3 regions of the Halomonas qinghailakensis genome follow, and region 3 is predicted to be linked to each of the others. Evidence: predicted binding sites of a transcription regulator. Region 3 holds the regulator's gene; each other region holds the start of a gene.
What was found. The regulator sigma-54, encoded in region 3, starts transcription at its own class of promoters, with help from an activator protein. The targets are predictions, from matches to a motif close to TGGCACNNNNNTTGCTNT.

Region 1 (10,338 bases), 1.3 Mb from region 3:
TTTTCCGAATGGCGGGCAATTTCAATTTCCCGTCCCAGCACCACTGAAAGAAACTTACGATTCAACAGTCGCGTCAGGCTGTCGCGTCCTGCTTCTAGCCCTGAAGCGCGCTCTAGCACGTCGTCTAGCAGCATAAGAATAGTGCGTGCTGCATCGCGAATATCACTTAGGGCTGTGAGCCGTTGGCCCATGTCATTCTGATCAAGTGCAGCCAGCCACTCATGATCTACTTGGCGAATATGGCGCGAAATCGTGGCGATTTCTGGCGAGCCTTCAAAGGCATGGCAGGCTTTGTGAAAATACCACAGGCCAAACTCTGATTTGGAAAGCTTGGGTAGCATTGCGGTTTCCTGTTGCGCGGCAACAGCAAACATCAGCGCATTTTCCCAGTTTAATAACGCCGAGCGCTGCCGCTCGCGTTCGTCTCCAATATTCTGGGTAAGGGAAAACAGCTTGTACGCTTCTTCGGTGCGCGCATTGCGATCATTGGCGACGGAGTAGGCGTGGCTCATGATTTCCATGGCCATATCAATATGATCCGAGACGTAAACAGACGCATCGCCTGGCGACAGCGGCGCGGTGAGCGTGGCGTTAATTTTTTGGTAAAACGCCTGCTTTAGCTGCCTTGCTCCGTTAAGCACTAAGTTAACGGGGATATCGACACGGGCATGCACTTGTCCCACTTTTTCTTGTTGTTCTACCAGAGCATGAAAATCGACGTGCTCAACAGCAAACATAGCGTTTAGCCAGCGCCGCATAGAGGGGTTTAAGCGCTCGTGTACTTGATCATTGGAAAGAAAAAGCGACGCGTGCGGATCTTCTAGCATGACGCTGTAGAAATGATCTGCAAAGTAATCACAGTAGCGCTCGACCAGTATTTTCACTGCTTGGCGTAGCGATAATGGCGTACGCTCTAACAGTTCTTGCCATTCGGCGGCGAGCTGATGTTTATCTTTATAGCGCATTGCGCACCCAATTATTATTACGAAAACAAGCCATATTACACGCAAAATAATAGTGCCAATACGCACACAGCTCAGAGTTTTTAATAATAAGCTCGCCGCTTTAAGTTAATTAAAGGGCGAGCAACAGGCTGTGGATAACTTAAACGGTCAAATGCTGCTTTATCAGTTCATTGGAAAGCTCTGAGATATCGCCTTTAGCGACCGGTCGGCCACGATCCATAATCACAAAGCGGTCGGCATATTTGCGGGCAAAAGGCAGCTTCTGCTCCACCAGAAGTACCGTTAAACCATCTTCCTTGATCAGTTGGCGAATGACCTGACCGATTTGCGCCACAATATTGGGCTGAATACCTTCCCCTGGCTCATCTAAAATCAGCAGCTTGGGCTCGATGACCAGCGCACGACCAATGGCTAGCTGCTGCTGTTGCCCGCCTGATAAGTCACCACCACGGCGATGCTTCATCTCTTTTAGAACAGGAAACAGTTCATAGATACGCTCAGGGATTTTTTTTAGCCCATCACTGCGCGCTGCAAGGCCGGTGCGTAAATTCTCTTCCACCGTGAGCAGCGGAAAAATCTGCCGCCCCTGAGGCACAAAACCAATTCCCAGGCGGGAGCGAGCTTCAATGGCTTTTTTGGTCAGCTCAATGTCGCTGCCCTCTCCCTGATAGCGTAGTTGACCGCTTTTTACGGCTACTTCACCCATAATAGCTTTCATCAAGGTGGTCTTACCCACCCCGTTGCGGCCCATCACACAGGTACACTGGCCGGTAGGCACGTCGAGGTCTAAATCCCACAAGGTGTGGCTTTCCCCGTAAAACTGGTTGAGCTTTTCAATTGCCAGCATCAGGCAACCTCCTCGTCGTCCGCGCCCAAATACACCTCAACCACGTTGGGGTCGCTTGAAACCTGATCCATACTGCCCTCTGCCAGTACGCTGCCTTGGTGCAACACGGTCACTTTACGGGCAATAGAACGTACAAAGCCCATATCATGCTCTACCACGACCACCGACTGCTTACCCGCAAGGCCCGTCAGCAACTCTGCGGTACGCTCCATCTCCTGTTCCGTCATCCCGGCCACGGGTTCATCTACCAGCAGCAGGCGCGGGCGCTGCATTAACAGCATGCCAATTTCCAGCCACTGCTTTTGGCCGTGGGAAAGAATCCCTGCTGGCTGGTAGCGCAGCTCGGTCAGGCCAATCGTTTCAAGTACCTCATTGATACGGTCTTTAATTTCACCAGTCATGCGGGCAGTCAGCGTGGGGAAAATACGCTTGTCGGCGGCCATCGCCAACTCCAGGTTTTCAAACACGCTCAGCGCTTCAAATACCGTGGGCTTTTGGAACTTACGACCAATCCCCAAGCTGGCGATATCCGGTTCATTCATTTGCAGTAGATTATGACGGCTACCAAACCACACACTGCCTTCGTTGGGGCGCGTTTTGCCAGTAATGATGTCCATCATGGTCGTTTTACCGGCCCCGTTAGGGCCGATAATGCAACGCAGTTCACCATCATCAATGGTCAGGTTTAAGTTGTTGATTGCCTTGAAGCCATCGAAACTCACCGAGACATCTTCCATATACAGAATCGGGCCATGACGCACATCTACCGGTGAGGCCTGAGGGGCCATAAAATCAAACACCCGATCCCGCGTGGTTAGCGATTGCAGCAAGCTCATGCGGTAGCCTCCTTCGGCAAGGTCTCGGATTTTTTGCGGCGTTTTAGGTGGAGCAACAACCCCGCCACGCCTTTAGGTAGAAACACGGTGACCAAGACAAACAGCGCGCCTAGGGCAAACAGCCACGCATCAGGCATTACACCCGTAAAAATCGTTTTGGCATAGTTGACTAAGATCGCACCGATAACCGCCCCATAAAGCGTGGCACGGCCACCCAGTGCCACCCACAGCACAATTTCAATCGAGAAAATCGGCGAGAACTCACTGGGGTTGATAATCCCTACCTGAGGAACATAAAGCGCGCCAGCCAAGCCTGCCAGCATGGCGGAAACTACGAATACAAATAGCTGGAAGCGTTCGACCCGATAGCCAATAAACCGCGTGCGGGCTTCGGCGTCACGGGTTGCCACACACACCCGGCCTAATTTACTGGTAACAATCGCTCGGCACAGGATATAACCCAGTGCCAATGCAACGCCGGTGGCAATAAATAGACCTAAGCGAGTGTCGTTGCTGCGGAGGTTGAAGCCCAGCAGCTCGCGAAAATCGGTTAAACCGTTGTTGCCACCAAAGCCCATCTCATTGCGGAAGAACGCCAGCATCAGGGCAAAGGTCAGCGCCTGGGTAATAATCGATAGATACACCCCAGTGACCCGCGATCGAAAGGCCAAAAAACCGAATACCAAGGCCAATAACCCAGGGGCTAACAGCACCATAGCAAACGCAAACCAGGCCATATCAAAGCCAAGCCAGTACCACGGCAGGCTGTCCCAACTGAGAAACACCATAAAATCCGGTAGTACCGGGTCGCCATATGTACCGCGGTCACCGATCTGGCGCATCAGGTACATGCCCATGGCATAACCGCCAATGGCAAAAAACGCCCCGTGACCCAGGCTCAGAATGCCTAAATAGCCCCATACCAAATCCACCGCCACTGCCAGTAGCGCATAGCTTAAGTACTTGCCGAACAGGTTCACGGTGTAAGCATTGACATGTAGCGGGTGACCTTGAGGTACTGCGAGATGCAGTACTGTCACGATCAACAGGGCGGCAAACAGCACGCCAAGAAAGATCTGCGTGGCTCGCTCACTAAACGGGCGAGTTAGCCAAAACTGGCTTGAAGATGATTGCGTCATCATAGGTTAGCCCTCCGCAGCCCGGCCCTTCTGCGGGAAGAGTCCACGCGGGCGTTTTTGAATAAACAGAATGATGAACACCAGGACAATAATCTTGGCCAGCACCGCACCTGCCCAGGGCTCCAGCACTTGGTTAATAATGCCCAGGGAAAGCCCCGCCACCAAGGTGCCCCAAAGATTACCCACGCCACCGAAAACGACGACCATGAAGGAATCAATAATGTAGTTCTGGCCCAGGTTGGGGCCGACATTGGTCAGCTGTGATAACGCAACGCCTGCCAAGCCTGCGACGCCAGACCCTAACGCGAAGGTCATAATATCGACCCGGGTGGCACGGATACCCATAGAGCGTGCCATGGCACGATTTTGGGTCACCGCGCGCACTTCAAGCCCTAGGCGCGTGCGGCGCATAATCAACATCAGCGCGGCAAACACCACTAGTGCAAACCCGAGTACAAACATACGGTTAAGGGTCAGCGACAGTGCATCGTTAATCACTAAGGAGCCGCTCATCCACTCTGGCGTTATGACCGTACGGTTTAGCGGTGAAATCACCGTTCGCACCAGCTGCTGTAAAATCAGGCTAATACCGAACGTCGCCAGCAACGTTTCCAACGGGCGCCCCTTCAGGAATTGAATGACACCCCGCTCAATGGCAATGCCCACAAGCGCGGCCACTAAAAAGCCTGCAGGAATCGATAGAATTAGCGCCAATCCAGGCTGGCCGGGCAACAGTTGCTGCATCATCCAAGTGGTATAAGCGCCCAGCATGATCAGCTCGCCGTGGGCCATATTAATGACCCCCATCACACCAAAGGTAATGGCCAGGCCAATCGCTGCTAACACCAGTACCGAGCCAAGCGAAAGACCGAAATAGAGCGTTTCCAGACCACGATTAATTTTCAGCTGCTGTTCGATACCTGCCAACGCCCCAGCAGCGGCGTTGGCTATCACCGGATCGTCACTATTCGCTGCGCGACTTAGCGCCACGCGGGCGCGTGGGTGAAGGCTACCCGTAAGCGCGTCTATACCGGCCATCTCTCCCTGTTCGGTACGATAAATTGCCACTGCTTGAGTTAAGCGAGTACGCACGTACTCATCATCAGCTTCAGCAATCAGTGGCGCTAGCGCTTCGGCCAGTTCGCCGTCTACTTCACCAAGTAAGCGGTCAGCGGAAGTGCGGCGGCGCTCTACATCGGGTGAATACAGATCAACCACGGCAATAGCGCTGCGTAGCTGGTTGCGCAAATTGTTATTAATTCCGATACGATCCAGATCGCGACGAGACATCTCGCCAAGCGGCTCGTTAGTTAACGCATCGGCCACCGGCCAGTCGCGGCCACGGTTATCGAGCACCACAACAAAACGACCGTCGTCAGTGCGCTGTAAGCGGCCATCTAGCAACGCCTGCAGCCAGTCACGAGCGCGTTCGTCGTCGCTTTGTACAATTGCGGTAATCGCCTCACCTTTTGCAGGAAAGGAGCGTACATCCAGCGCTTCAAGTAGCTCAAGCGCAGCGGCATCGTCAGCATCAACAACAGCGCTTGTTTGTGCCTGGGCGGTGACTGTGATGCTTAACAACAGCAGGCACAGCAACCCGAAGGAAAGGAAACGCCTCATGGGGTTCTTCCTTTGGTTATATTAGAAACAGTGATCTAAAAAAGGGAGGTAGCGTGCTCCCCCACCACTCAACGTTTAGCCAAGCAGCGAGGGATCTTCTTTTACTCAGCGAGGGCCGCTTCGGCTTCTTCTGCTGCGGTGCTACCACCACACGAGCCGTTCACCACGTTGAAGTTGCCGCACTCCATGGGTTTGCGCCAATCGGCAATCAAATCACGAGAGCCAGGTAAGTAGTCAGACCACGCATCGCCCGCCACCGTAGAAGGCGTTTGCCAGACGATATCGAACTGGCCGTTGTCTTGAACTTCACCAATCAGTACTGGCTTGGTGATGTGATGGTTGGGCATCATCGCCGCATAGCCGCCGGACAGGTTAGGTACGGTGACGCCGATAATCGCGTCTTTCACCGCATCCACGTCGGTAGTTCCTGCTTTACGCACCGCTTCGGCCCACATGTTGAAACCAATGTAGTGCGCTTCCATGGGGTCATTGGTGACCGCTTCTTCGTCGCCGGTGTATTCAATCCATGCGTCGATAAAGTCATAGTTAGCGTCGGTATCCACACTCATAAAGTAGTTCCACGCCGCTAAGTGGCCGACCAGCGGGGCCGTATCGATACCGGAAAGCTCCTGCTCACCCACCGAGAAGGCAATGACCGGAATATCAGCGGCATCAATGCCTTGGTTGGCAAGTTCGCGATAGAACGGAACGTTGGCATCACCGTTAATGGTTGAGATCACCGCTGTTGGTTTGCCCTCTTCACCGAAGCGGCGCAGTTCCGCCACGATGTTCTGCCAATCGGAGTGGCCAAACGGCGTGTAGTTGACCATGATGTCTTCTTCAGACACACCATGCTCATCTTTCAAGAACGCTTCTAAAATACGGTTGGTGGTACGTGGATAAACGTAGTCGGTACCTATCAGTGCAAAACGTTCAATGCCCACTTGATTGATCAGGTATTCCACCGCAGGAATGGCCTGTTGGTTTGGCGCAGCACCGGTATAGAAGACGTTTTCAGAGGACTCTTCACCTTCATACTGCACCGGGTAGAACAGCAGGCCGTTAAGTTCTTCCACTACCGGCAGTACCGCCTTACGGGAAACGGAAGTCCAGTTACCAAAGATGACGTCGACCTCTTCTTGCGCTAGAAGCTCTCTAGCGCGTTCAGCAAATAGCGGCCAGTTAGAGGCTGGATCAACAACAACCGCTTCAAGCTGGCGTCCAAGGAGGCCACCCGCTTCATTCTGCTGCTCAATGAGCATTTCAACGGTATCTTTCAGAGCTGACTCACTAATCGCCATGGTGCCTGAAAGCGAGTGGAGAATACCGACCTTGATCGGATCGTCATCTTGAGCGATAGCCTGGGCACTGGCACCCATAACAGCGGCGGCAATTAAGGCAGTGGCGAAACGGCCAACGATACGAGGGTGTGTCTTGCGCTGCAATGTGGTCACTTGAACCTCCTTGCGCCCCTATGGCGGGGCTCGTTATTTGAGCTTCGCGGCCAAGGACTCCCGTTATGTAACGTGGGTACGGCCATTACGGGGCTTGGTGCATCCACTAGCTCCTAGCTTTTGCAAGGTTTGCGCCACACTACAAAAAGAAACATTAAAAAAAATAAAATCAAACGGTTAGCTTTAAAAAAAGCAGCCCAATCTACAGGCATCGCACTATCGTGGCGCGCCAATATTCAAAAAATGCACGCTGTTTATGCACCACAACGGCACCTCGCACCAATAGAGCGCCTTCCATCTCACGCGCCTATTTATTTCACCCATTTTTTTCATAAAAAAAGCGCCCTAGGAAACCCTAGGGCGCTTTACACGCATGTCGGTGTTCTATTCAGCGGTATTCAAACGCTTAGTGCGGCGCTTTTTCAGCAGTGGCAAACCAAGCGACAGCACAGCGATAACCAGCAACGATAGGGAAATCGGCTTGTCGATAAAGGTCATCCAATCACCACCGGAGATCTGTAACGCGCGACGCATGGACTCTTCCATGATGTTGCCTAAAATTAGTGCCAGAATCAGCGGCGCAGCGGGGAAACCGAACAAGCGCATCCCTAGGCCAACCAAGCCAAAACCAAGCAGCAGCAATAAGTCGAATACGCTGAAGCTCATGCCGTAAACACCGATCATGCAGAAGATCAAAATCAGTGACAGCAGCAACGGCTTGGGCAGATCGAGAATTTTGGCGATCAACGGAATCAACGGTAGGTTAAGCACCAGCAAGAAGATATTGCCAATGTACATACTGGCGACCACGCCCCAGAACACATCCGGGCGCTGTTCGAGCATCATCGGGCCAGGATTAACCCCCATCACCAGCAGTGCGCCAAGCAGTACAGCGGTGGTGCCTGAACCCGGCACACCCAAGGTTAACAGCGGTACAAACGAACCGGTACACGCCGCATTATTCGCCGCTTCCGGGGCAGCAACGCCTTTGATGTTGCCTTTACCAAACGTATCGCCGTCTTTGGCAATGCGTTTTTCCATGCTGTAACCCAGAAATGAGCCGATGGTCGCACCTGCGCCCGGTAGAACACCGGTGAAGAAGCCCAAGACTGAACTGCGGCTAACCGGCCCGGCAATCTGCTTCACTTCACTGCGGGTCAACTTCAACGAACCAATGGCATTACGCGGCGCTTCTTTACCACCGCCACCGCGCAGTAGCATGTAAAACACTTCGGCTAACGCGAAGATACCCAGCGCGACGACAAGAAAGTCGACTCCGTCGAGCAGGTGAATAGAGCCAAAGGTAAAGCGCTCGGTGCCGGTTTGCATATCAATCCCGATGATCGAGATCATTACCCCAATCACAGCCGCAATTAACCCTTTGACCAGCGACTTATCGGATAACGACACAACCGCCGTTAGCCCCAGTACCATCAGTGCGAAGTATTCAGCAGGGCCAAAGCTCACCGCCACTTTGGAGAGCAGTGGCGCAATCAACATCAAGAAAACAACCGAGATGGTACCGCCAACGAAGGAGGAGTAAGCGGCAATCGCCAGCGCCTTACCTGCCAACCCTTGTTTGGCCATCGGATAGCCGTCAAACGAGGTGGCTACCGTTCCTGCTACACCAGGGGCATTAAGCAAAATAGACGAGGTGGAGCCGCCAAAAATAGCACCGTAATACACCCCGGCCATCAAAATCAGTCCTGAAGAAGGCTCCATAGCGAAGGTAATTGGAATCATCAGCGCCAGCGCGCTAATCGGCCCAAGGCCGGGCAACATGCCGATAATAGTGCCAGCAAAAACGCCGGCAAAGACGTAAGCGATATTGATAGGCTCAAGCGCGATGCCAAAGCCATACATTAGATTGTTAAAGGCATCCATGGGAGTGTCTCTCTTTTAAACCCGCTAACAGTGGGCAAGCGCGGCTTGGTTAAAACGGCAGCACGCCAGTGGGTAGGTAAACATCCATTACCCGCGTCATGGTCAGATACAGCGCCAGCACCACCCCAAGCGATGTTGCCAGATTGACCCCATGGCGGCGGTAGCCGTAGTAAGCGGTTAGGCCAACGCACAGCAGCGTCGAAGCCAGCACAAAGCCCAGCGGCACGAGTAATAACGCATACGCTGCGATAGCGATGGCGGTGACAATCACCCGCGCCCAAGGCGTAAGCAACAACGGCCCCTGGGTTTCGGTTTGATCAATCTGATCGACACCCGCAATAGGACCAGGACGCTCAAAAAATAAGCACGCCGACAGCAATAGCAGGGAAACACCTAACACTTTTGGAAACAGATCAGAATCCACTGGGCGGGGCAGCGGAAAGTTTGGAATTTGCCAGGCCATTGCCAGATAGGCAGCCGCCACTAACGCCAACACAAGCGCTAGCCATTGGTTGATATTGAATCGAGTCATGGGAAAGCTCTCCGAAGATGTCATTGCTAAATAGCAAGACCCTTGCGGTTTCAGACGGATGATCCCGGTGGCAAGCTGCCACCGGGGGAGCCTTTGGGACGAGCGCTTACTGGCGCATTAGCCCCAGGTCGGTCAACACACTGCTGAACTGCTCTTGTTGCTCATCCAGGAAAGTAGCGAAGGCGTCACTATCCTGGTAGGCATCAATCCAGCCAAGCTGGTCGCTTGCTTCGCGCCATGCCTCAGTTTCGAGCATCTCGGCGAAGAGCGTCTCGTAATATTCAACCGCTTCGTCAGGCATTTCCGGCGCACCCATTACGCCACGCCAAATGTCGAAGGTGTAGTCAAAACCCTGTTCTTGGTAGGTAGGAACTTCGGCTAGACCGCCACCCAAACGTTCTTCAGAAGAAACGCCCAAGGCGCGCAGCTGGCTACCTTCGCCTAGCTGACCTACTGCTTCACCAGCACCGCCAATCACCGCCTCAATATGGCCGCCCATTAGGTTGGTCATAGCATCACCACCACCCGAGAAGGGGATGTAATTGACCGCGGAGGCTTCCATACCCGCTGCAGAAGCAAGGCCAGCCACCGAAATGTGGTCCATGGAACCCGGTGCGCTACCACCCCCCACGCTAAGACTAGGGTTCTCTTTCAGCGCCGTGAAAAGGTCATCCAGAGTTTGGTACTCAGAATCTGCCGCCACCAAAATGATTGAATAGTCGGTATTAATACGCGCTATCGGGGTGAAATCGGTGTGGTCGTAACGCGAGGCGCCTGCCAGGGGTACTAAAATCATCGGCGGACTGGTAGCAAAAAGTTTATGCGGATTGCCGCTGTCACGAGCTACTTGAGCCCAAGCTACTGCACCGCCGCCGCCAGGCACGTTAATGGCTGCAAAGCTTTCGTCGGCCAACGCTTCTTGTTGAATAACGCGGGACATGGTGCGCACAAGCGTATCCCAACCGCCACCGGGGTTAGCAGGGGCAACAAATTCGATCGAACGGCTAGGGGTCCACTCTTGGGCATTGGCAGACGTCGTCATGGCGAGGACAGCCATGGGT
Region 2 (10,338 bases), 1.9 Mb from region 3:
GAGCTAACGCCACACTAACGGAAGAAGCAGAAGCAATTTTAGCTGAGATTAATCGCCTAAAAGCAGAAGAACGCTAGGATAAATCGCCCATGCGCCATCGTGTCATTGCTGCCGTCGCTTTTAGCTGGTTGCCTTTGTCTGCACACGCCAGCTGCCCATCGCCTGGCCAATGGTGGCAATCGCAAAACAGCGTTGCCAACAGTGCTATTTTAACCCAGGCATCACAGCATCAGGTGGTGCTTCTAGGCGAGCAGCATGACGCAGCTGACCACCACCGTTGGCAGCTGCACACCCTGGCGGGGCTTCATGGATTGCGTGATGATATGGTCATTGGGTTAGAAATGTTGCCCAGAGGAGTGCAAGATGTTCTTGATGATTGGGTGGCCGGTTTATTGACCGAAGAAGAACTGCTAGCACAGTCCCACTGGGAAGAAACCTGGAGGTTTGATGCCAATCTTTATCTCCCTATATTTCATTTTGCCCGCCTTCACAACATCCCTCTGATTGCGCTAAACATTACCCCTGAGCTCCGCCAGCGCTTGTCTAGTGAGGGGTTCACTAATGTGCCTGCCGAACAGCGCCACTATATTCCTGCACCGTTGCCCCCCAGCGATCGCTATGAAAAGCGTTTAAAGGAGGTATTTGATCAGCATGCCATGGGCGACGACCCCGCCATGCTAAATCGATTTGTACAGGCTCAGCTTAGCTGGGATGTCGCCATGGCCGAGGGGCTAGCGAATGCCGCCACAGAAGGCGCACTTGCCGTTGGCTTAATGGGCCTAGGCCATGTCATTTACCACGATGGTGTGCCACACCAGCTCACTGGGTTAGGGGTAGACCACACGTTTAGCTTACTGCCCTGGTCAACAGAGGCCTGTGAGCCACCCAACCCTGAATTAGCAGATGCGGTTTTTGTACTGCCAACGGCGGAGTAACCGCTGGCAGATTGGTTGCTAACAGGGTGTTTGCTAGAAAAATGGTCGGTTAGGCATCATCTGCCAGCGCAGGCAGTAGCGTTTTTAGCTTACGGGTAAGGGTATTACGCCCCCAACCAAGCAATTCAGCGGCTTCCCCTTTGCGGCCACCGGTATGCTTCAGCGCCGTTTCAATTAGAATACGTTCAAAATCCGGCACGGCTTCTTCCAATAAGTGGGTGTGACCTTCCGCAAGCGCATGATCCGCCCAATCCCTAAACGCGGAACGCCAATCGCCATGCGCGCTGCTGTCAGAGGCAGTGACAGAGCGCAACTCGGGAGGCAGGTCCTCCACCAGAATCTCACGACCAGACGCCATTACCGTCAACCAGCGGCAAATATTTTCTAACTGGCGTACATTGCCCGGCCAAGGAAGGCGGGTAAGGTGCGTTTCAGCATCGGGGGTGAGCACCTTAATGTCTGTCGATAACTCTTTGGCTGCTTCTGCCAAAAAATGACGTGTTAAGCGTGGGATATCTTCGCGGCGCTCGGCAAGGCGTGGCAAATGCACACGAATCACGTTTAAACGGTGGAACAAGTCTTCCCGAAACCGGCCGTCGTCAACTAACGACTCCAGGTTCTGGTGAGTCGCGGCAATAATACGCACATCGACCTTAACGGGGGTGTGTCCGCCCACGCGATAAAATTCACCGTCGGCTAACACGCGCAGCAAACGCGTTTGGGTCTCAGCGGGCATGTCACCAATTTCATCCAGAAACAGCGTCCCACCGTTAGCCTGTTCAAAGCGACCTTGGCGCTGCTGCGCCGCCCCGGTAAACGCCCCCTTCTCATGGCCAAACAGCTCAGACTCAATCAGATCACGGGGGATCGCTGCCATATTTAGCGCGATAAACGGCTTACCTGCCCGGGGGCTATGCTGGTGCAACGCCTGCGCCACCCGCTCTTTACCGGTGCCAGACTCGCCGTTAATTAATACCGTGATGTGGGAATGAGAAAGCCTTCCGATCGCGCGAAACACTTCCTGCATGGCCGGCGCTTCACCAATAATCTCAGCACTCAACCCTTCCGGCACGCTGACTGGGCGCTGACGCTCTCTGGCATGAGCTACCGCACGGCGTACCAGGGCCAGCGCTTCGTCCACATCAAAGGGTTTAGGCAAGTATTCAAATGCTCCCCCTTGATAAGACGCCACGGCGCTGTCGAGATCTGAATGCGCAGTCATCACAATGACAGGCAGATCTGGATGGGCATCACGTACCCGAGACATCAAATCAAGCCCATCAATGCCAGGCATGCGAATGTCCGTGACGAGCACATCGGGGGGATTTTCTAACAACCGCTCCAGCGCGGTATCGGCACGTTCAATACATTCAACGTCCAGGTCTGGCTGCGCTAAAGCCCGCTCTAATACCCAACGGATGGCGCGGTCATCATCGACAATAACCACTCGTGCAACATCGGTTTGTGTCGCCTCAGTCATGACGCTTCTCCGGTGCAATTAATAACCAATGGAATCAGTAAACGAAATTCGGTATGTCCAGGGCGTGAGTCGCATTCGATCAATCCTTGATGTTGGTGCAAAATCGACTGAGCAATCGATAGCCCCAGGCCGCTACCTTCAGCGCGCCCAGAAACCATGGGATAGAAAAGCGTTTCACGTAACGTTTCAGGTATGCCAGGGCCGTTATCAATCACCCCTACTTCACTGACTAAACGATGACGTTCGGCACCCAACGTAAATTGGCGGCGCGCGCGGGTGCGAAGCGTAAGTTCCGGCGAGGGAGTCCCTGCATCGCTCATGGCCTGCACGGCATTGCGCGCCACATTTAATAAGGCTTGGATCATTTGAGATTCATCGCCGGAAAGGTCCGGCAAACTCGGGTCATAATCACGTCGAATCTCAACATGCGGATGCTCGGCAATCAGCAGTGCCCGCACCCGCTCTAACACCTTATGAATATTGACCGGCTCATGTTTGACGATGCGATTGGGACCCAACATGGAATCGACCAAATCTCTCAGGCGGTCGACCTCTTCAACAATAATATGGGTAAATTCGCGCAGCGCCGGGTCGTCCAGGTCACGTTCTAACAACTGAGCAGCACCGCGAATCCCGCCTAGCGGATTTTTAACTTCATGGGCCAAACCTCGAGCCAGCACTTTGATAGTCTCTTGCCGAGTGGTCAGCGCTTCTTCGCGGGAGATCTGCATCAGCCGGTCCCGTGGTTCTACCTCTAACAGCAGCTCATCGGCTGAAAGCGGTGTCACCGTGTAGTCCACCGTTAAAGGCTCGCTGTTCAGCGGCGTAATGCGTGCTTCTCGCTGGGTATAGGGATGAAAGGCATCCCGCGCCTTGGCGAGGACATCGTCAATACTCTCATCGCCCCCTAGCAGCGTATCTAAACTAATGCCCTGGACACGGCTAAAACTCACCGCTAACAACGCTTCTGCAGCTGGGTTCATCCAGCGAACGCGGAGTTCACCGTCTAGCAGCAAGACTGCGGTGGTGAGATGTTCAAGTAAGCGCTGGTACATGGCGTATCCTGAAGCGTCGCTGTAAAAAATAGTGTTATCGAGCGTATGAAAGAGAAACTGCAAAAAGCGCGCCAATTAAGCACAAATGGCCATTTGCACGGCTAATGAGCAAGGGGCAGTGGCGTAGCGAGTCGTTATAGCGCAAACCCTACGATAATCGCACCACTCAACGCACCATTATAGTGCGCATAGTTAATCAACAATAAAAATACTCACCGGATCAGTGCGGTGCTGAACGCGCCCATCACTGTCTAGCAACTCTGCCTGTAGCTGATGTTGGCCAGCGGCTAAACCAGCAAGCCAGAAAGCATCACTGTGCAGTGCCGACTGACTTATCTCACCGTTCACCAGCAGTTGAATTCGATGATCTTCGCGAAGCGGTGGAACAACATCCACAACTACCGCGGTATGGTCGTTCTGAAGCGACGCCTCTGCCTGGGGTAGCTCAATCGCAAAACGGTCATAGGGCATAAACGGCTGACCAGGATATCCCTGTCGACGGGATGAAGTCGCAACGGGAGGCAGGGACGTGGAAACACCAGGCAAAGGCGCCAGCGTTAGCACTTCGCCACCGCGTTCAGGGTTATCGGTAAAGGTCACTTTGCCTTGTTCATCCACCACGCGGTACACCGTTTGTGACTGCGCAGCGCTTACCCACAAGCACAGCAGTAGCGTAGCCCCTGTGGATAAACACATTTTATGTTGCAAACGTAAATTCCTCGTCATTACTGGCACACCTTCTCAGTTTGCTACCATAAAAAAACCCCGCCGAGGCGGGGTTTTCAGGCTAATCACACCGCAAAGGTGATGTTAGCAGCCGTTATTAGCAGCTGTAGTACATATCAAACTCGATGGGGTGAGTGGTCATGCGAATGCGCTCCACTTCTTCCATTTTGAGTTCAATGTAAGCATCAATCATCTCGTCGGTGAACACGCCACCTTCGGTCAAGAACGCGCGGTCTGCATCGAGTGCTTCCAGCGCTTGGTCTAGGCTGTTGGCAACGGTTGGTACAGACTTGCCTTCTTCCGGCGGCAGGTCATACAAGTTTTTATCCATGGCATCGCCAGGATGAATCTTGTTTTTAATACCGTCGATACCTGCCATCAACAAGGCAGAGAACGCTAGGTAAGGGTTAGCCGTCGGATCAGGGAAACGAGTCTCTACACGCTTACCTTTCGGGCTAGCAGTGTAAGGAATACGAATAGAAGCGGAACGGTTACGAGCACTGTAGGCCAGCATAACCGGTGCTTCGAAACCTGGTACCAAACGCTTGTACGAGTTAGTCGATGCGTTGGTGAAAGCGTTTAGTGCACGGGCGTGCTTGATAACGCCACCAATGTAGTAAAGCGCCATTTCAGAAAGACCCGCGTATTCGTCACCCGCGAACTGGTTTTGACCATCTTTCCAGAACGACTGGTGTACGTGCATACCAGAGCCGTTATCGCCAACAAGTGGCTTCGGCATAAACGTAGCGGTCTTACCGTAAGCGTGGGCCACGTTGTGGATCACGTACTTCATTTCCTGAACTTCGTCAGCCTTCTTCACCAACGTGTTGAATTTAACACCGATTTCGTTCTGACCTGCGTTAGCAACTTCGTGGTGATGAACTTCTACGGTCTGGCCAATCGCTTCCAGGGTGTTACACATCGCACCACGAATATCGTGGAAACTGTCGACCGGGGGAACCGGGAAGTAGCCGCCTTTAACCCGCGGACGGTGACCCAAGTTGCCGCCTTCCACTTGGTTACTGGTCGCCCAGGCACCTTCGTCGGACGTAATTTTGTACATGGAACCCTGAATGTCAGACTTCCAATGTACTTCGTCAAAAATGAAGAACTCAGGCTCTGGGCCAAAGAAGGCGGTATCGCCCAGACCGGTGGACTGCAGGTAGGCTTCTGCGCGCTTGGCAATAGAACGCGGGTCGCGATCATAACCCTGCATAGTGGCAGGCTCGATAATATCGCAACGCAAAATTAGGGTAGCGTCTTCAGTGAAGGGGTCAAGGAAAGCGGTACCATCTTCTGGACGAAGAATCATGTCGGATTCGTTAATGCCTTTCCAGCCTTCAATAGAAGAACCGTCAAACATTTGACCGTTTTCAAAAAACTCTTCGTTCACGTCCCGTGCCGGAACGGTGACGTGCTGCTCTTTACCGCGCGTGTCGGTGAAACGCAGGTCTACCCATTTAACATCATGTTCTTCGATTAGCGCGAGAGTCTTGGCTGACATAGTGTCCTCCGGTATGAACGTGGCTTAAAGCTTGTGACAGTAAGCTACCGATAAAAGAGTTATTCAACAATCCGGCTATCGTTGTAGCACGCCGCGAGGCATCTGCCTACGACCCGCTAGCCGCTAGCAAATATAAAGCACAGAGCATGCCAACCTTGCACCAATATGGCATAAAAAAATGGCAAATCATTGTTTAATAAGTACTAAAATATTAAATTTAATGCTTCTTAATGTAGCATACCTTCTTTCTTTTTATCCTCACCAGCTCAAAATAACGCCATAGCTTGTAAAAACGCACCAATAAAGCCCAATAAAAAACCAGAAGCACCAAAATGGAGCGCCAACCAACTAGTTAATTCCTAACTGGGTATAGAAAACTTAGGCTTGCTAATAAAACAAACCAACACCTACAATAAATTACAAAAATAACCATTTGGTTACAAAAAGCGGCGTAAAGCAGGAAACCATCGACATGAGCACGGTCTGTTTTATTCTAGATGCGTTAGTCACAAGTGCCCTTCTACCGCGTCACTTGCGAGCTATTCGCCAAACAGGCTTAGCAGACCACCTGCTACCCATCATCGTAACAAGTTCCACCAATGATCCACGCATATCCTGTATTGAACAGCGCTACCGCGTCCACTTCCTTATTTCGCCATCCCAGTCATTAGGCGCCAGAATCAATCAAGCTGCCTCTCTCAGCCAAGCTGACTGGTTGCTAATTGCCATGCACCAACAAGCACTAGAGGCCAATCTGTGGTGCTTACTTTATCCGCAACTGGATACCTGCCTGCTGGATGCTGTTTTGATCGATTACCAACCACCGAGTATCTCCGAACGGTTACTACAACGCTTCTTAGGAGCAGGTATCGCTACTCCGCCTTACCTAGCCATCAGGCGTGCTTGGTTGGAACGTCTAGGAGGACTAGACCCTGAATTAGAAGAACCGGCGCTGGCCGATTTACTGCAACGCCTTTACGCCTGCCCCACACGTTTACAAACGTTCAGCTTAGAGGCTTCACGACTCGATCACGATCCATCGTTAATGGCCGCTAATCCTTACCGATTACCACCCACTTCGCCAACAGACACATAACCACCTTAATGCATAAGCGGTTGCATTAAACATTCAAACGTTTGCCAAATAACATAGCGCCTGTAGTGGTGGTATTAGCAATAGTGTTCAACACAATAGAGCCAAGCACACCGACTACTATCAACAGTGCGGCATAGGCCATAAGCGGTAAGGTGAAAGGCCCCACGACGGCATCGGTTAATGCAAAAAACATCGGGTGGGCCAGGTAAATACCAAACGAATATACATTGATATAGCGCACCCAAGCTGGTGCTTTACGACCTTTTAAGAAAGCCATTAACCAAAGGGTAAACAGTACAAAGAAAGGGATTACCCACACCTCTTTTGAAGAAAAGGCTAACCCTCCATTAAACGTGAGGGCCACGATCAACGCTACAAATCCAAGTAACCAATAGGGCTTTGATAACGATTTCATCCATTTAGGGCGCACACACTGATCTGCTTGAGGAGCCAACGGATAATAGCGGACTAACACCAATGCCAGAAAAAATAGATAGACCCAACCCAACGGTGCGATCCATAGGAGATACCCAGGCGGCTCAATATCCAGCCAATACGCTAGCCCCCAATATCCCATGCTGGCTAAGCACCCGCCCCACAGCCACGGCACAGGATTAAAGCGCCATAATCGAAACTGGGTATAGCACCAATACGCCGCGTAAAACTGCATGGCAATAATCAAAAAATAGCCATGCCATCCCGCATAAATAAAATACTCTTTGGCATTGTTCAAAAAACCAACAGCGTTATTGCTATCCGCTAATCGTATCCACTCCGCTGTCGAATAAATAAAGCCGTATACCAAATAAGGCAACATGACATATTTAACGCGCTGAAGAAGAAAACCAGGTGGGACTTGCTTATCGTAACGAACAGCAAACACAAATACCGAAATAAACAAAAAGATGGGCGTGCCCAGCACAAGGGGAAGTCGCATCAAGTCGGTGACTATATTATCGACTCGCTGGTTCAGGTGATCCAACCAATGAAATAGAAATACCGCAACACACCCGTAAGCACGCAGCCAATAAATCTCCTCGATTTTTTGCATTAGCTTCCTCGCTAATTCCTCAACACCAGCCCATCCCCCAGGGTTCTCAGCACTAGACATTTAGCACTAGACATTCAGCACCACCCTATTGGCTGCTACCTTTAAATGAACTGAACAGCGACACACTCTGCGCTGTCGGACTACGGTAACGTTATAAAATTCCTGGAGGCTTTGTGTTCGGGACATTACTAGTAAGATACCTTTCCTCGTTAACAACACCTATTATTGGCTTACTCAGCTGGCTTATACTCAGCAGCCATGCCCTAGCAGGCGATGTTTCCCATCAGCACTTTTTCTCGCCCACGTTAGACCATAACTATCCCTATACCGTGTATTTACCTGATGACTATGACACGGATGCGACTACGCCTTACCCAGTCGTGTATTTGCTTCATGGCTCATTTGGAAACGAACGCGACTGGGTAACACGAGGCAACTCACCCCAAACAGCAGACCGATTAATCGCAGCAGGACACTTGCCACCGACCGTGTTTGTCATGCCTGGAAGCCGTAGTTGGTGGGTGGATGGATACAACGAGGCAGCGCGCAGCGCTTTCTTCAACGACTTACTGCCACATATTGAAAGCACTTATCATGTTGGTGGTGAACGCCACTTACGGGGCGTTGCAGGGTTATCTGCTGGTGGTTACGGCGCGCTTAATTTTGCCCTAGAGCGGCCCGAACTATTCGCAGCCGTTGCCGCATTAAGCCCCGCCAGCTATGCACCAGCGCCGCCGGCTAATTCATCGGCACGTCGCCATCCCGCGTTTCTAGATGAACAAGGACAATTTGACCACGAACGCTGGGAAGCGCTGAATTACACGGCTCACTTAGAAAATTACCGTCTTCAGGTCACACCGCGAACCACAGGAGAGCGCGATATATCGCCAGTGCCTCTTTATATCAGTGCAGGGCGCAGCGATGTTTACGATGCAGAGTTCCACGCCCGCCTATTACGCCAAACGATGGAACGCATTCAGCCGGATGACGTGCGACTTGATCTTTACCCGGGTGGCCACACATGGCGCGTATGGCGAGCTAGTTTACCTGCCGCTTTAAACTTTATGTTTCAACATATTGGTCAACCAAGCGCTAACGCCGCTGAATAAAGTACTGCTTGATTACGCCCCTTGGCTTTGGCCATGTACATAGCCTCATCAGCACGATGAACCAAGGCGGCTTCTTCACTTGCGTGCAGAGGGTACATGGCCACCCCAATGCTTGCTGAAATACTCACCCGATGGCCTGCTAATAAAAATGGTTCGGCAAGTGAATTGCACAGCTGGTTAGCAACGCCTATCGCTTCGCTAGCCATTAGCGGCCCACTTAGCATCGCAACAAACTCATCACCCCCAATCCGCCCAACCACATCACCTTCACGCAGGCGATGCTTCATACGCTGGGCAACCTGCACTAATAACTGATCGCCAATCGCATGCCCCAGCCGATCATTTACCGGCTTAAAGTTATCCAAATCAATAAACAGCAGTGCCAACTGGCGACCTTTCTGTTCACACAACTGAAGCGACTCGGCCAAGTGTGCAAAAAACTGCGCCCGATTAGGTAATTGCGTTAAAGAATCCTGCTGCGCCAAACGCCGCACCTGCTCCTCCATTTCACGACGCGGGGTAATATCGTGCGAAATACCTAAGAAACTAGTGACATGCCCCTGCTCGTCCAGCACTGGCGCGCCGTTAGTGAAATGCCAGCGCCACTCACCACTGATATGCTGTACTCGATACTCAATGATGCCTTGCGGCTTAGCTGTCTGAAAAACCTTCGAGATATAGTGACGGCACGCCTCCAAATCCTCAGGATGCAGCACAAAGTTAATATTGCGCCCCAGCACCTCTTCCACGCGATGCCCCAAAATACGCGGCCAGTTAGGCGAGACGTACGTCAGCTCTCCCGCTGCATTTAAGGTATAAATAATATCGTTAGCCTGCTCCACCAACTGACGAAAACGCTGTTCGCTAGAGGTCAGTGCTGTTTCTAGGGATTTTCGTTGGGTAATATCATTAGCGTAGCCCGTCCATACCACACTGCCGTCTTGTTGACGGTGCGGCCTATCATTCGCCTCGACCCAAATGATCTGGCCGTTACGGTGAAACATCCTGAATTCGTGCTGCCATGGCCTTAACGTACGCGCGCTCTCTAACGAACTCGCTATCACCGACTCTTTATCATTTGGATGAATACTGTCCAGCAACGTTTGTGCATCCGCCAGCACCTCCATCACGCTTACCCCAAAAAACTCCTCTACACTTTCACTGACATAGCTATAGTGCCAGGCTCCTTCCAACGAATAATGAAGCTGATAGACAAACCCAGGAAGTTGCTTAAGAAACGCATCCAACGACTCACCAAACGGCAACGACGCCTGAAGCAACGCCCCGTGCACCGCACGGTAATCGCCCGACATGACCGGTGACAGCTGCAGTTGCCAACCACAAGACGACTCCCCCCAACTAACGTTGACATACTGTGGCAC
Region 3 (10,338 bases):
GCTGCACGGGCATGAAGACCGCGCTGGTTAGTGAGTGTTAACGTTCTTTCAGGCACTCTGGTTCCTTTTTGCCGAGTGGGGTCGTTAAGAAAAGGCGTTAGTTATTGCTGTTGTGCTTATGTTTCGCTGGTTGAAGATGTGGGCGCAAAAGGCAACGTTTCACTTAGGGTGTACTGCAACCCTAGTTCACGATGGCGGAGTTGAACCTCGCCTGTGTGCCTAACTAGCTTTTGCGCTAAGTCTTCTACCATGTAAACAGAGCGGTGCTGCCCACCGGTGCAGCCAATGGCAATCGTCATATAGCTACGCTGGCTATTTTGATAGGCAGGCAACCACTTTTCCAACCATACCTGAATATCATTACTCATCTCTTCCACTATGGAATAACCACTTAGGAAAGTAACGATTTTAGCATCGCGCCCAGTATATTGGCGTAACGTAGGATCCCAGTAGGGGTTTGGTAGACAGCGCACGTCAAAGACTAGATCTGCATCGAGCGGCACGCCGCGTTTGTAGCCAAACGATTCAAACGTAAGGGTAAGTCTATCTTCTCGCTGCTGGGCAACCTGATCTGTTATTCGGCGTCGCAAATCGTGAACCGATAAGCGAGAGGTGTCGATCATTAGGTCTGCGAGATCTCGAATGTCGAGCAGGGTTTCTTCTTCTTTATCAATTGCTTCTTCTAACGTCATATCACTATCCCGGGTTAGCGGGTGTCGCCGCCGCGTAGCAGAATAGCGTTCAAGAAGTATGCGAGCATCCGTAGTGAGATAGATAACTTGAAAGTGAATGCTTTTCTGGCGTAAAGCCTCGAGCATTGTCGGCAATTGCTGTAAAGCTGCTGGTAGATTGCGAGCATCAATGCTGACCGCTAGCTGAGTGCGCTCTCCTTGCTCACGCAGTTCATCTACTAGGGAGCCAAGTAGCATGGCAGGTAAGTTATCGATGGCGTAATAGCCAAGATCTTCTAACGCTTGTAAGGCGATAGATTTACCGGACCCTGAACGGCCGCTAATGATCACCAGTTGCATAGATTTTCTCTTGGCATGCCAATCAAAATGGGGATAAACGTTAGTTTAGCGTGTAGTGCTTAGCGGTGGGCCATCTAGGTAACAGGCTGCTCGCGTATTTTCGCTGTGATGAGTTCTAAAAGCTCACGCTGGCTTGTGGATTTACGCAGTTGTTGACGTGTGTCGACGTTATTCATAATAGACGCCACTTGACCTAATAATGCTAAGTGGGTGTCGTCTGCCTCTTCAGGCACCAATAGCACGAATACAAGATCGACTGGATCACCATCAATAGCATCAAAATCTACCGGCTCAGCAAGCTTTAAAAAGCCAGCGATGGGCGAGCTGCAATGAGGGCTACGTGCATGAGGAATAGCAACTCCGTTGCCTATTCCTGTGCTTCCTAGGCGTTCGCGTCCAATAAGACGGCTAAACACTTCTTGGCTGTCTAAACTTGGGATGTTTTGTGCAATGAAGGTGCTGAAAAACTCCAGCACCCTCTTTTTACTGCCCCCAGGAACGTCATAGAGAACGCGCTCTGGGGGGAGGATAGTTTCCAACGTCATTGAATTAACGCACGCCTGCGCCTTGGGCGCGAGCTTGTGCTTTTTCCTTATGTTTAACGAGTTGACGATCAATTTTGTCTGCTAGCGCATCAATGGCTGCATACATGTCATTATCTAATGCTTCTGCGTGTAGGTCTGCACCGGCAGCATGCAGCGTGCAGGCAGCTTGCTGGCGCTCCTTTTCAACAGATAAGGTCACTTGTACGGTAGTAATATTGTCGTAATGGCGCTCAACGCGTTCCAGCTTTTCATTAACATAGTCACGCAAGGCGTCAGTCAGTTCTACGTGATGACCAGTGATATTTACTTGCATTGACGTGCTCCTTATCCGTCGGACTGTTCTTCGATTGTAACCCTTTTTGCGCTATTGCAAAGCCCTTAAACAGACTTTGTCTCTTTAGCGCTGTTTTATCAGCGTAAGCGGCGACGTTCGCTGGAAGAAGGAATGCCCATCGACTCGCGATATTTGGCCACTGTACGCCTCGCTACATTAATGCCTCCCTCTTCCAAAAGCGATACAAGACGGCTGTCTGAGAGAGGTTTGCCAGGCGGTTCATCTTGCACCAGTTTTTTGATTCGTGCACGGATGGCGGTGCTAGAGTGGCTGTCACCTCCGTCTTGCCCGCTCACTTGGCTGGAAAAGAAGTATTTGAGTTCAAATACGCCGCGCGGGGTATGGATATATTTCTGGGTGGTGACCCTGGAAATAGTAGATTCATGCATTTCCACAGCGTCTGCGATATCCGCTAAAATTAACGGCTTCATAGCTTCTTCGCCGTGTTCCAGAAAGCCTATCTGGCGAGCGATAATTTCTCGGCCAACACGCAGTAGCGTATCGTTTCGGCTTGAGAGGCTCTTGATTAGCCAGCGCGCTTCCTGAAGGTGCTCCTTTAAAAACTGGTTATCCTGGCTTTTGTCAGCCCGTTTGATAAGACTTGCGTAGTCAGGCTGAATACGCAGTCGTGGCAGTGCTTCTGGGTTTAGTTCCAGGTGCCAGCCTTCGTTGTCATGGCGAACCACTAGGTCTGGCGTTACATAGCTGTCATCGGTGTCTCCAAATGCGCTGCCTGGGCGAGGATCAAGGCTGCGGATCAAACGAATTACATCATCTAGCTGATCATCACCCAAGCTTAAACGTCGCTTTAACAAACGCACATCATCCTTACCGAGCGCTTCAAGAAATTGACGCACTAGCCTCTTGGCAGGCATAAGCAGCGGTGTATCTTCCGGTAGTGAGGCGAGCTGCAACATTAAACATTCGCGCAGATCACGAGCAAATACGCCGGTGGGTTCAAACTGTTGAAGACGCAGTAAGGTTGTTTCAACTTCACGCTGGCTAAGCCCTTCATGACCTTGGGCCTTAAGCCCCTCGCGGATGTCATTGAGGGGCTGAGTTAGATAGCCATTAGCATCCAGAGCATCTATAAGGCTTTCTGCGATGGCATGGTCGCGAGAGGAGAAATCCGTCATGGCGAGCTGCCAAAGTAGGTGGCCATGTAAGCTTTGACCAGCGGCTTGACGTTCAAAATCAGGCCCCTCGCCGCCGCTGCTATGGTTGCCTAGATCCTGATAAGTGTCTGACCAGTCACTATCAGTGGAGAGTTCGTTAGGAATGCTGTCGGACCATTCCGTTTCCTGGGGTTCACTAACAGCCTGTTCGCCGAATTCGTCTTCCTGCTCAAGCATTGGGTTGGCATCAAGTGCTTGCTGAATTTCTTGACGAAGGTCCAATGTTGATAGCTGCAGCAGGGCAATCGCCTGCTGCAGCTGGGGTGTCATGGTCAGCTGTGTGCCGATACGCAATTGAAGAGAAGCTTTCATGACCATCTGAGAACCACTCGTTTATCAGAAAGCTCCACCCTAGTGCGAGTTATGGTTTGGTGCAAGTGCAATAAGCATGCCACAGACACAATTTTTCAGGCAGGTGGTTGTTTACAGGCGAAAATCAGCACCTAAATAAACATCTCTTACCTTTTGGTTGTTGAGAATTTCTTGTGGCGGGCCGCTAGCGATGATGTGACCGTCGCCAACAATATAGGCGATATCGCAAATATCCAGCGTTTCTCGCACATTGTGGTCAGTAATCAATACGCCTATATGACGTTTTTTAAGTGCTCGGATAATTGCTTTAATGTCGCCTACTGAGATCGGATCGACGCCAGCGAACGGCTCGTCAAGCAAAATAAAGGCAGGTTCTGTTGCGAGGGAGCGAGCAATCTCAACACGTCTACGCTCTCCACCTGAAAGGCTCATACCTAAATTGTCGCGAATGTGGGTGATATGAAAATCTTCCAGTAGCGTCTCAAGACGTTGTTCGCGGGCGCTGTGATCAAGTGCTTTACGAGTCTCCAAGATTGCCATGATGTTATCGGCAACGGATAGTTTGCGAAAAATAGAGGCTTCTTGAGGCAGATAGCCAATCCCTGCCATGGCGCGCTCGTGCATAGGAGCATGCGTTAAATCAAGCCCATCAATGCCTACTTTTCCTGCATCAGACTTTACTAGGCCGACAATCATATAAAACGATGTTGTTTTGCCTGCGCCGTTAGGGCCAAGCAAACCGACGACGCTGCCTTGAGAGATCTCTAAATTTATGTCCTTAACCACGCGACGGCGTTTATAGCTTTTGGCTAAGTGATGGGCATAGAGTGTTTTTATCGGCGCCTCTTCGAATGTTGGTTTTGATGATGTGGTCTGAGGTGCTGGCTCTGCGCTATTTGTCGCCACTGGGCGCTCCCTATTGTTCTGGCTGAAGCGTCATTCGGATACGTTGTGGCTCACCGCCACTCACGTCAGAGCGGGCCTGAACCACGCCTTGGTCAATGAAATACTCTAATCGGCCGCCCTGAAAACGATCTGTTTGCTGGGTAAGTTCGGCTTGATCAATCAGTTCTACTCGGCGTTCGGCCACATGATAGATAATCCGCTTTGCCCAGCCTTCCATCGGGCTAGCCTGACCTTCGGGTTGGTTGCGTATATAGGCTCGCTCACCGGTTGCCACGGCGCGCGATAGTTCGCCAGCATCATTGCGCTGGATTTCAACGCGATTGCCGCGCAGCTGCATATTGCCCTGCCGAATATCGACATTCCCAAAATACACGGCGGTGCCCGCTCGTTGGTCTAGATCTAACCGGTCAGCTTCTACTTCTACAGGGGCTTGGCTTTGTGCCATGACCGGTAGCGCTGCCGCAGAGAGGGGTAGCGCAATGGTGAAGAGTGCTGTACGAATGAGAGCGTTCATTGCGGCTCCTACGGAGAACGAGTGGCAGGCGGATGAGTGCCGCGCACGTTATTGGTTAAGCGAATCTGGCTATCATCTAGCCATATATCCATGCGTGATGCGTCAAGGCGCTGAGGCGGTTGCTGTAGCACTGTTTTGGAATCGCTCCAGGCATGACGCGTGACGCCATTATAATGTAATAACTCTGTATTGAGCTGCCAGCCCTCATCAGGTGAGAGCAGCTGGGCAGAGCCGGCTAATGTGAGTGCCTGTGTATCCGTATTTAGGGTACCTGTCTCAGCTGTAGCCAGCCATTGGCGTTCTTCACTATCAAAGAGTGTCGCTATGGGAGAGGTAACATCAGTCATCGCTGTCTGCGGGGTGTGCACTAAGCGTGGCGTCATTAGCGATTGCTGAATGGTGCCTGTGTCACCAAATAGTGTCATTTCCGCATTTTCAAGTACGTGACCTGGCTCTTGAGCCCTCGCATCGGGATTAAACGATTGGTCTTTATATCCACGCGGGTCTATCCAGGCAAGTACACCCCCCAGCACCACCACAAGCGTGGTAATCCAAAACCGTTTCCTAACCCAAAAGCGCATTACGATTGACCGTGTAAATACGTATCTAACACAGCGTCCCAATGACCTTGAGACATCAGTAAATTATCGCAGATTTCACGCACAGCACCGTGGCCGCCAAGCCGATCAGTGATCCAGTCAGCATGGGTATGCATATAATCAGGGGCATTAGGGACAGTGATGCCAACGCCTGAGCGTTTCATCGGTGCAAGGTCTGGCAGGTCATCGCCACAATAAGCAACATGCTCTAGTGTGATATCTAGGCGTTGGCAAAGCGCGCGTAGCGTAGTGAGTTTATCCTCACACCCTTGATATACATGCGTAATGCCCAAAGAAGCGGCACGTTGGCTGACCATAGGTGAATCCCGCCCGGTAATTAAGGCAACATGGATACCTACGCGCTTCAATAGCTTGAGACCGTGACCGTCTTGGGTATGAAACGCTTTGATTTCGATGCCATCCGCTTGAAAGTAGAGGCGGCCATCAGTAAGTACGCCGTCAACATCAATCGCCAGTAGTTTTACGCGGCGAATCCGGTCTTGTAGTGCTTCAGGTAGGGCCATATAGCCTCCCTATTATTAACGTTTAAAAAGATGGTTATATAACGCCGCTAGCAAGTAGGTCGTGCATATGCAGCGCACCAATGGGACGCTGCTGATCATCCACAACTGCGAGTGCGGTAATTCGACTATCTTCCATAATGCGAACGGCTTCAGCCGCCAATATATCGGGTCCAATACGTTTTCCAGGGCGCGTCATAACATCATCGACGATGACGTCACGCAGGTCATGAAACTGATCCAGCGTTCGGCGTAAGTCACCGTCGGTATAGACGCCCGCAAGACGCCCCTCACTATCCACTACACAGGTAAAGCCCAGGCCTTGCCGGGTGATTTCTATAAGTGCATCACGCAAGGGGCTGCCTAGTGCCACTTGGGGGAGGCGTGTCCCGTTGTGCATCAAATCTTTAACGCGAAGGAGCAAACGTTTGCCCAGGCTACCTCCTGGATGTGAAAGTGCAAAATCCTCAGCGGTAAATCCGCGTGCTTCCAATAACGCAACAGCCAAAGCGTCGCCTAAGGCAAGTGCTGCAGTGGTTGAACTTGTTGGCGCTAGGTCGAGAGGGCAGGCTTCGCGCTCAACGCCACTATTGAGGTGTGCATCCGCATGTTTAGCCAATGTTGAGCCAGGGCGGCCGGTCATACTAACAAGAGGAGTGCCTAAGCGTTTCAGTAGCGGCAGTAGCGCGGTAACTTCTGCTGTTTCACCAGAGTTGGAGAGTGCTAATACGACATCCGCCCGGGTAATCATGCCGAGATCGCCGTGACTGGCTTCGCCTGGGTGTACAAAAAAAGCAGGCGTACCGGTACTTGCCAATGTAGCTGCTAATTTCCCCGCAATATGACCTGACTTACCCATGCCAGTCACGACAACACGGCCATGGCAGGCAAGAATCAGCTCGCAAGCGTGGTCAAAATGTTCATCAAGTTTGGCTTGTAGCCCACCAATGGCTGCCTGCTCAATTTGTAAGGTGCGCAGCGCACTTTCACGCAGTGGGCTAGGGGTCGATAGTGGCTGGCGCATAAGGTGGTCTCTTTTTCATTAGCGTTAAAACAGTAAGAATAACATCTCGGCGCAGATTGTAGGGGATGCGCGCACTGTCCTGACAAGAATAGCCACAATGAGTGAATCTGTTACTGTGAGTAGCGTTAAGTTACGATGTTCGATAATATTTCGAAAACACTGTTTTTTAAACTATCTGTTTTTCAGATTAACTGTTTTTTTAAACTATCTCGCTTGCAGGCGACCAGCTTATGCTAGTGCTGTCACGGCAAGACGATCATCAAGGCCAGCCAGCCCATGACAGATGTTCCCTTCATAGAAATTGAAGATTTGTACTTCTCGCGAGGAGAGCATGATATTTTTCGCGGAATCAATATGACGATTTCGCGTGGCCAAGTGACCGCTATTATGGGGCCAAGTGGTACAGGTAAAACGACCCTTTTAAAGCTGATTGGTGGCCAGTTAACACCCGACCGAGGGCGAGTGTTAATCGATGGTCAAGACGTGCACCGCCTGTCACGTAAAGCCCTCTTCAGTCTTCGTAAGCGCATGGGAATGTTGTTTCAGAGTGGTGCGTTATTTTCAGACCTTGATGTGTATGAAAATGTCGCGTTTCCGCTTCGAGTGCATACCAATTTGCCAGATACTATGATTCGCGATCTTGTGCTTCTCAAGTTGCAAGCGGTGGGGTTGCGCGGGGCAAGGCACTTATCGCCTGCTGAGCTTTCGGGGGGGATGGCAAGACGTGTGGCTTTGGCACGTGCGGTAGCGCTTGACCCAGAGCTAATCTTGTATGATGAGCCTTTTGTCGGCCAAGATCCTATTTCAATGGGTGTGCTTGTCCAGCTTATTAAACGGCTTAATCAGGCGTTGTCACTTACGTCAGTGATCGTTTCACACGATATCAAAGAGACTCTTAGTATTGCGGATTACCTGTACTTAATAGCCGATGGACAGGTGGTTGCTTCTGGCACGCCACGCACTTTAGATACAAACCAAGACCCGCGGGTGAGTCAGTTTATTCACGGTGAGCCTGATGGCCCCGTACCGTTTCATTACCCAGCTGAGACCCTCTACCACGATATTCTAGGCCAAGCCTCTGCAGGGAAGGTGCGCTAAATGCAATCAAACATTAAACATGCTATCTCGCATGTTGTTCGGCTTGGGCGAAAAGGATGTGATGCCTTGGAGTCGTTAGGACGTGCAGGTATCTTCTTGGCGCAGTCTGCAGTAGGGGTTCCCTCGCGGGAAGGCTGGTTATTATGGCTACGCCAAGTGCATTTTGTTGGTGTTTTGTCGCTTGCGATTGTCTTGGTATCGGGGCTGTTTATTGGCATGGTGCTTGCCCTCCAGGGTTACACCATTTTGGTTGACTTCGGTGCAGAACAGGCGCTTGGTCAAATGGTGGCGCTTTCACTATTGCGTGAATTGGCACCGGTGGTCGCTGCGCTTCTGTTTGCCGGGCGCGCTGGCTCTGCTTTAACGGCAGAAATTGGTCTTATGAAGGCGACCGAGCAGCTGACAAGCATGGAAATGATCGGTGTTGACCCACTGCGCAGGGTCGTAGCTCCCCGCTTATGGGCTGGTTTTATCGCACTACCTATTCTTACCGTTGGATTTAGCGTGGTGGGCATTTGGGGGGGCTATTTAGTAGGTGTGGAGTGGTTAGGCGTTTTCGAAGGCTCTTATTGGAGCAATATGCAGGCTAGCGTTTCATTTGTTGATGATATCGGTAATGGAATCATCAAAAGCCTTGTGTTCGCAGTGGTCGTTACCTGGATTGCGGTGTTTCAAGGGTATGACTTAGTGCCAACATCTGAAGGTATTTCACGTGCCACAACCCGCACAGTGGTGTATTCATCGCTTGCTGTTTTGGGGCTAGATTTTGTATTGACTGCCGTTATGTTTGGCGGTCTTTGAAGGGTGGAGCAATAACATGAAGCGCAGTAAAACCATGGAGTTTGGCGTTGGCTTGTTTATGCTGGCGGGTATCTTAGGGCTTGTTTTTTTAGGCTTACGTGTCAGTGGGATGACGCTATCGGCGCCTTCTGATACGTTTCGTCTTGAGGCAAGCTTTGCCAATATTGGTAGTCTAAAACCACGCGCGCGCGTCACTATGGCTGGCGTTACAGTGGGCCGCGTTGAGGCCATAGAACTTGATACTGAATGGTACGATGCGCGGGTAGTGCTGAGTCTTAATAGTGAACTTCAGGGTCAGCTTACTCAAGATACTACAGCAGCGATCTTAACGGCAGGTTTGCTTGGAGAGCAATATATCGGTTTAAGCGTTGGTGGTGACCCGAATATGCTTGAAGAAGGTGATGTCATTCGAGATACCCAGTCAGCCTTGGTGCTTGAAGAACTTATCCAACAATTTGTATCCAATATGGTTACTAACTGAGCACCTTCTGTGCTGCTAGTTGATATGAGGTGATTGTTATGAAGGAAAAGAGCGTAATGTTGGCTCGTCGTTTGCTTTTTTTGGTAGTACTAGCTTTTGTTTTACTGCCTTTTGTAGCTCAGGCCCAGTCAATGTCGCCAGAAGCGTTGGTGCGTGACAACGTTAAGCAATTTATGGAGCAAATCAACGGTAGAGAAGATTATTACGCCAATAATCTTGATGAGCTCAAAGCTCTAGTTAACGACAGCCTGAATGATGTGGCTGATTTTCGTTATATTGGCGCTAGCGTTATGGGAAGCTATTTTCGCAATGCAACGCCGGAACAGCGTAGTCGGTTCGCCGATGTATTTCGTCAAACGCTGATTGATACCTATACACGTGGCCTTGTGACGTTTGATTATGATGAGTTAAGAGTGTTAAGCGACCAGCGGGGCCAGCGTTATGAGGATCAAGCAAGCGTCGATATGGAAGTGGTTGCTAACAATGGACAAGTGTACCCAGTAAGTTACAGCCTGCGGCTCTCGGACGGTGAGTGGAAAGTGGTCAATGTCATTGTTAATGGCATTAATCTAGGGCTTACGTTCCGCAACCAGTTTGATCAGTCAATGCGCGAAAATAACCGAGATTACGATGCAGTAATTCGCAACTGGTCGCCTGAAATTGGCGTTGATGAGCTTGAGCAAGGGGGCAACGCGTGACGACGTTGTTATCTACGTCGCATGTATCGCTGATTGCGCAAGCCAATACGTTGTCGGTCAACGGTGACCTTACTGTCAATGCAGCGGCCGACGTGGCCGCTGTAGGTGTCAAATGGCTTGAAAGTGCTCAGTTAACGGAAGTTACTTTAGATTTTTTTGGCGTCACCAGGGCAAGTAGCGCGGCGATTAGCGTGCTATTTGAATGGTTACGTGCTTGTCATTTACTGGGGGTTGTTGTTACGTCGATTATGTTGTCTGCCCCGCTTGAGCGGCTAACCTCGCTAGCTGAGCTTGATGCA

Region 1: a site for sigma-54 is predicted at 6,981-6,998, ahead of urtA (urea ABC transporter substrate-binding protein). Genes of this name have one in related genera too.
Region 2: a site for sigma-54 is predicted at 3,527-3,544, ahead of glnL (nitrogen regulation protein NR(II)). Genes of this name have one in related genera too.

The regions. Positions count from the first base shown of each region.
Region 1 is NZ_CP096973.1:1,956,320-1,966,657, reverse strand. It holds gene M0220_RS09290 (diguanylate cyclase) at 1-965, opposite strand, end outside; gene urtE (urea ABC transporter ATP-binding subunit UrtE) at 1,105-1,812, opposite strand; gene urtD (urea ABC transporter ATP-binding protein UrtD) at 1,812-2,648, opposite strand; gene urtC (urea ABC transporter permease subunit UrtC) at 2,645-3,790, opposite strand; gene urtB (urea ABC transporter permease subunit UrtB) at 3,794-5,407, opposite strand; gene urtA (urea ABC transporter substrate-binding protein) at 5,509-6,861, opposite strand; gene M0220_RS09260 (tripartite tricarboxylate transporter permease) at 7,246-8,745, opposite strand; gene M0220_RS09255 (tripartite tricarboxylate transporter TctB family protein) at 8,795-9,277, opposite strand; gene M0220_RS09250 (Bug family tripartite tricarboxylate transporter substrate binding protein) at 9,384-10,338, opposite strand, start outside.
Region 2 is NZ_CP096973.1:1,380,999-1,391,336, forward strand. It holds gene M0220_RS06480 (DUF6435 family protein) at 1-77, shown strand, start outside; gene M0220_RS06485 (ChaN family lipoprotein) at 90-935, shown strand; gene glnG (nitrogen regulation protein NR(I)) at 985-2,415, opposite strand; gene glnL (nitrogen regulation protein NR(II)) at 2,412-3,470, opposite strand; gene M0220_RS06500 (DUF4124 domain-containing protein) at 3,663-4,196, opposite strand; gene glnA (glutamate--ammonia ligase) at 4,294-5,700, opposite strand; gene M0220_RS06510 (glycosyltransferase family A protein) at 6,173-6,796, shown strand; gene M0220_RS06515 (acyltransferase family protein) at 6,822-7,847, opposite strand; gene M0220_RS06520 (alpha/beta hydrolase) at 8,021-8,956, shown strand; gene M0220_RS06525 (sensor domain-containing diguanylate cyclase) at 8,929-10,338, opposite strand, start outside.
Region 3 is NZ_CP096973.1:3,241,231-3,251,568, forward strand. It holds gene M0220_RS14695 (HPr family phosphocarrier protein) at 1-56, opposite strand, end outside; gene rapZ (RNase adapter RapZ) at 117-1,031, opposite strand; gene ptsN (PTS IIA-like nitrogen regulatory protein PtsN) at 1,106-1,576, opposite strand; gene hpf (ribosome hibernation-promoting factor, HPF/YfiA family) at 1,581-1,889, opposite strand; gene M0220_RS14715 (RNA polymerase factor sigma-54) at 1,988-3,403, opposite strand; gene lptB (LPS export ABC transporter ATP-binding protein) at 3,509-4,234, opposite strand; gene lptA (lipopolysaccharide transport periplasmic protein LptA) at 4,314-4,817, opposite strand; gene lptC (LPS export ABC transporter periplasmic protein LptC) at 4,826-5,398, opposite strand; gene M0220_RS14735 (KdsC family phosphatase) at 5,398-5,940, opposite strand; gene M0220_RS14740 (KpsF/GutQ family sugar-phosphate isomerase) at 5,975-6,961, opposite strand; gene M0220_RS14745 (ABC transporter ATP-binding protein) at 7,238-8,059, shown strand; gene mlaE (lipid asymmetry maintenance ABC transporter permease subunit MlaE) at 8,060-8,860, shown strand; gene mlaD (outer membrane lipid asymmetry maintenance protein MlaD) at 8,877-9,341, shown strand; gene M0220_RS14760 (MlaC/ttg2D family ABC transporter substrate-binding protein) at 9,398-10,039, shown strand; gene M0220_RS14765 (STAS domain-containing protein) at 10,036-10,338, shown strand, end outside.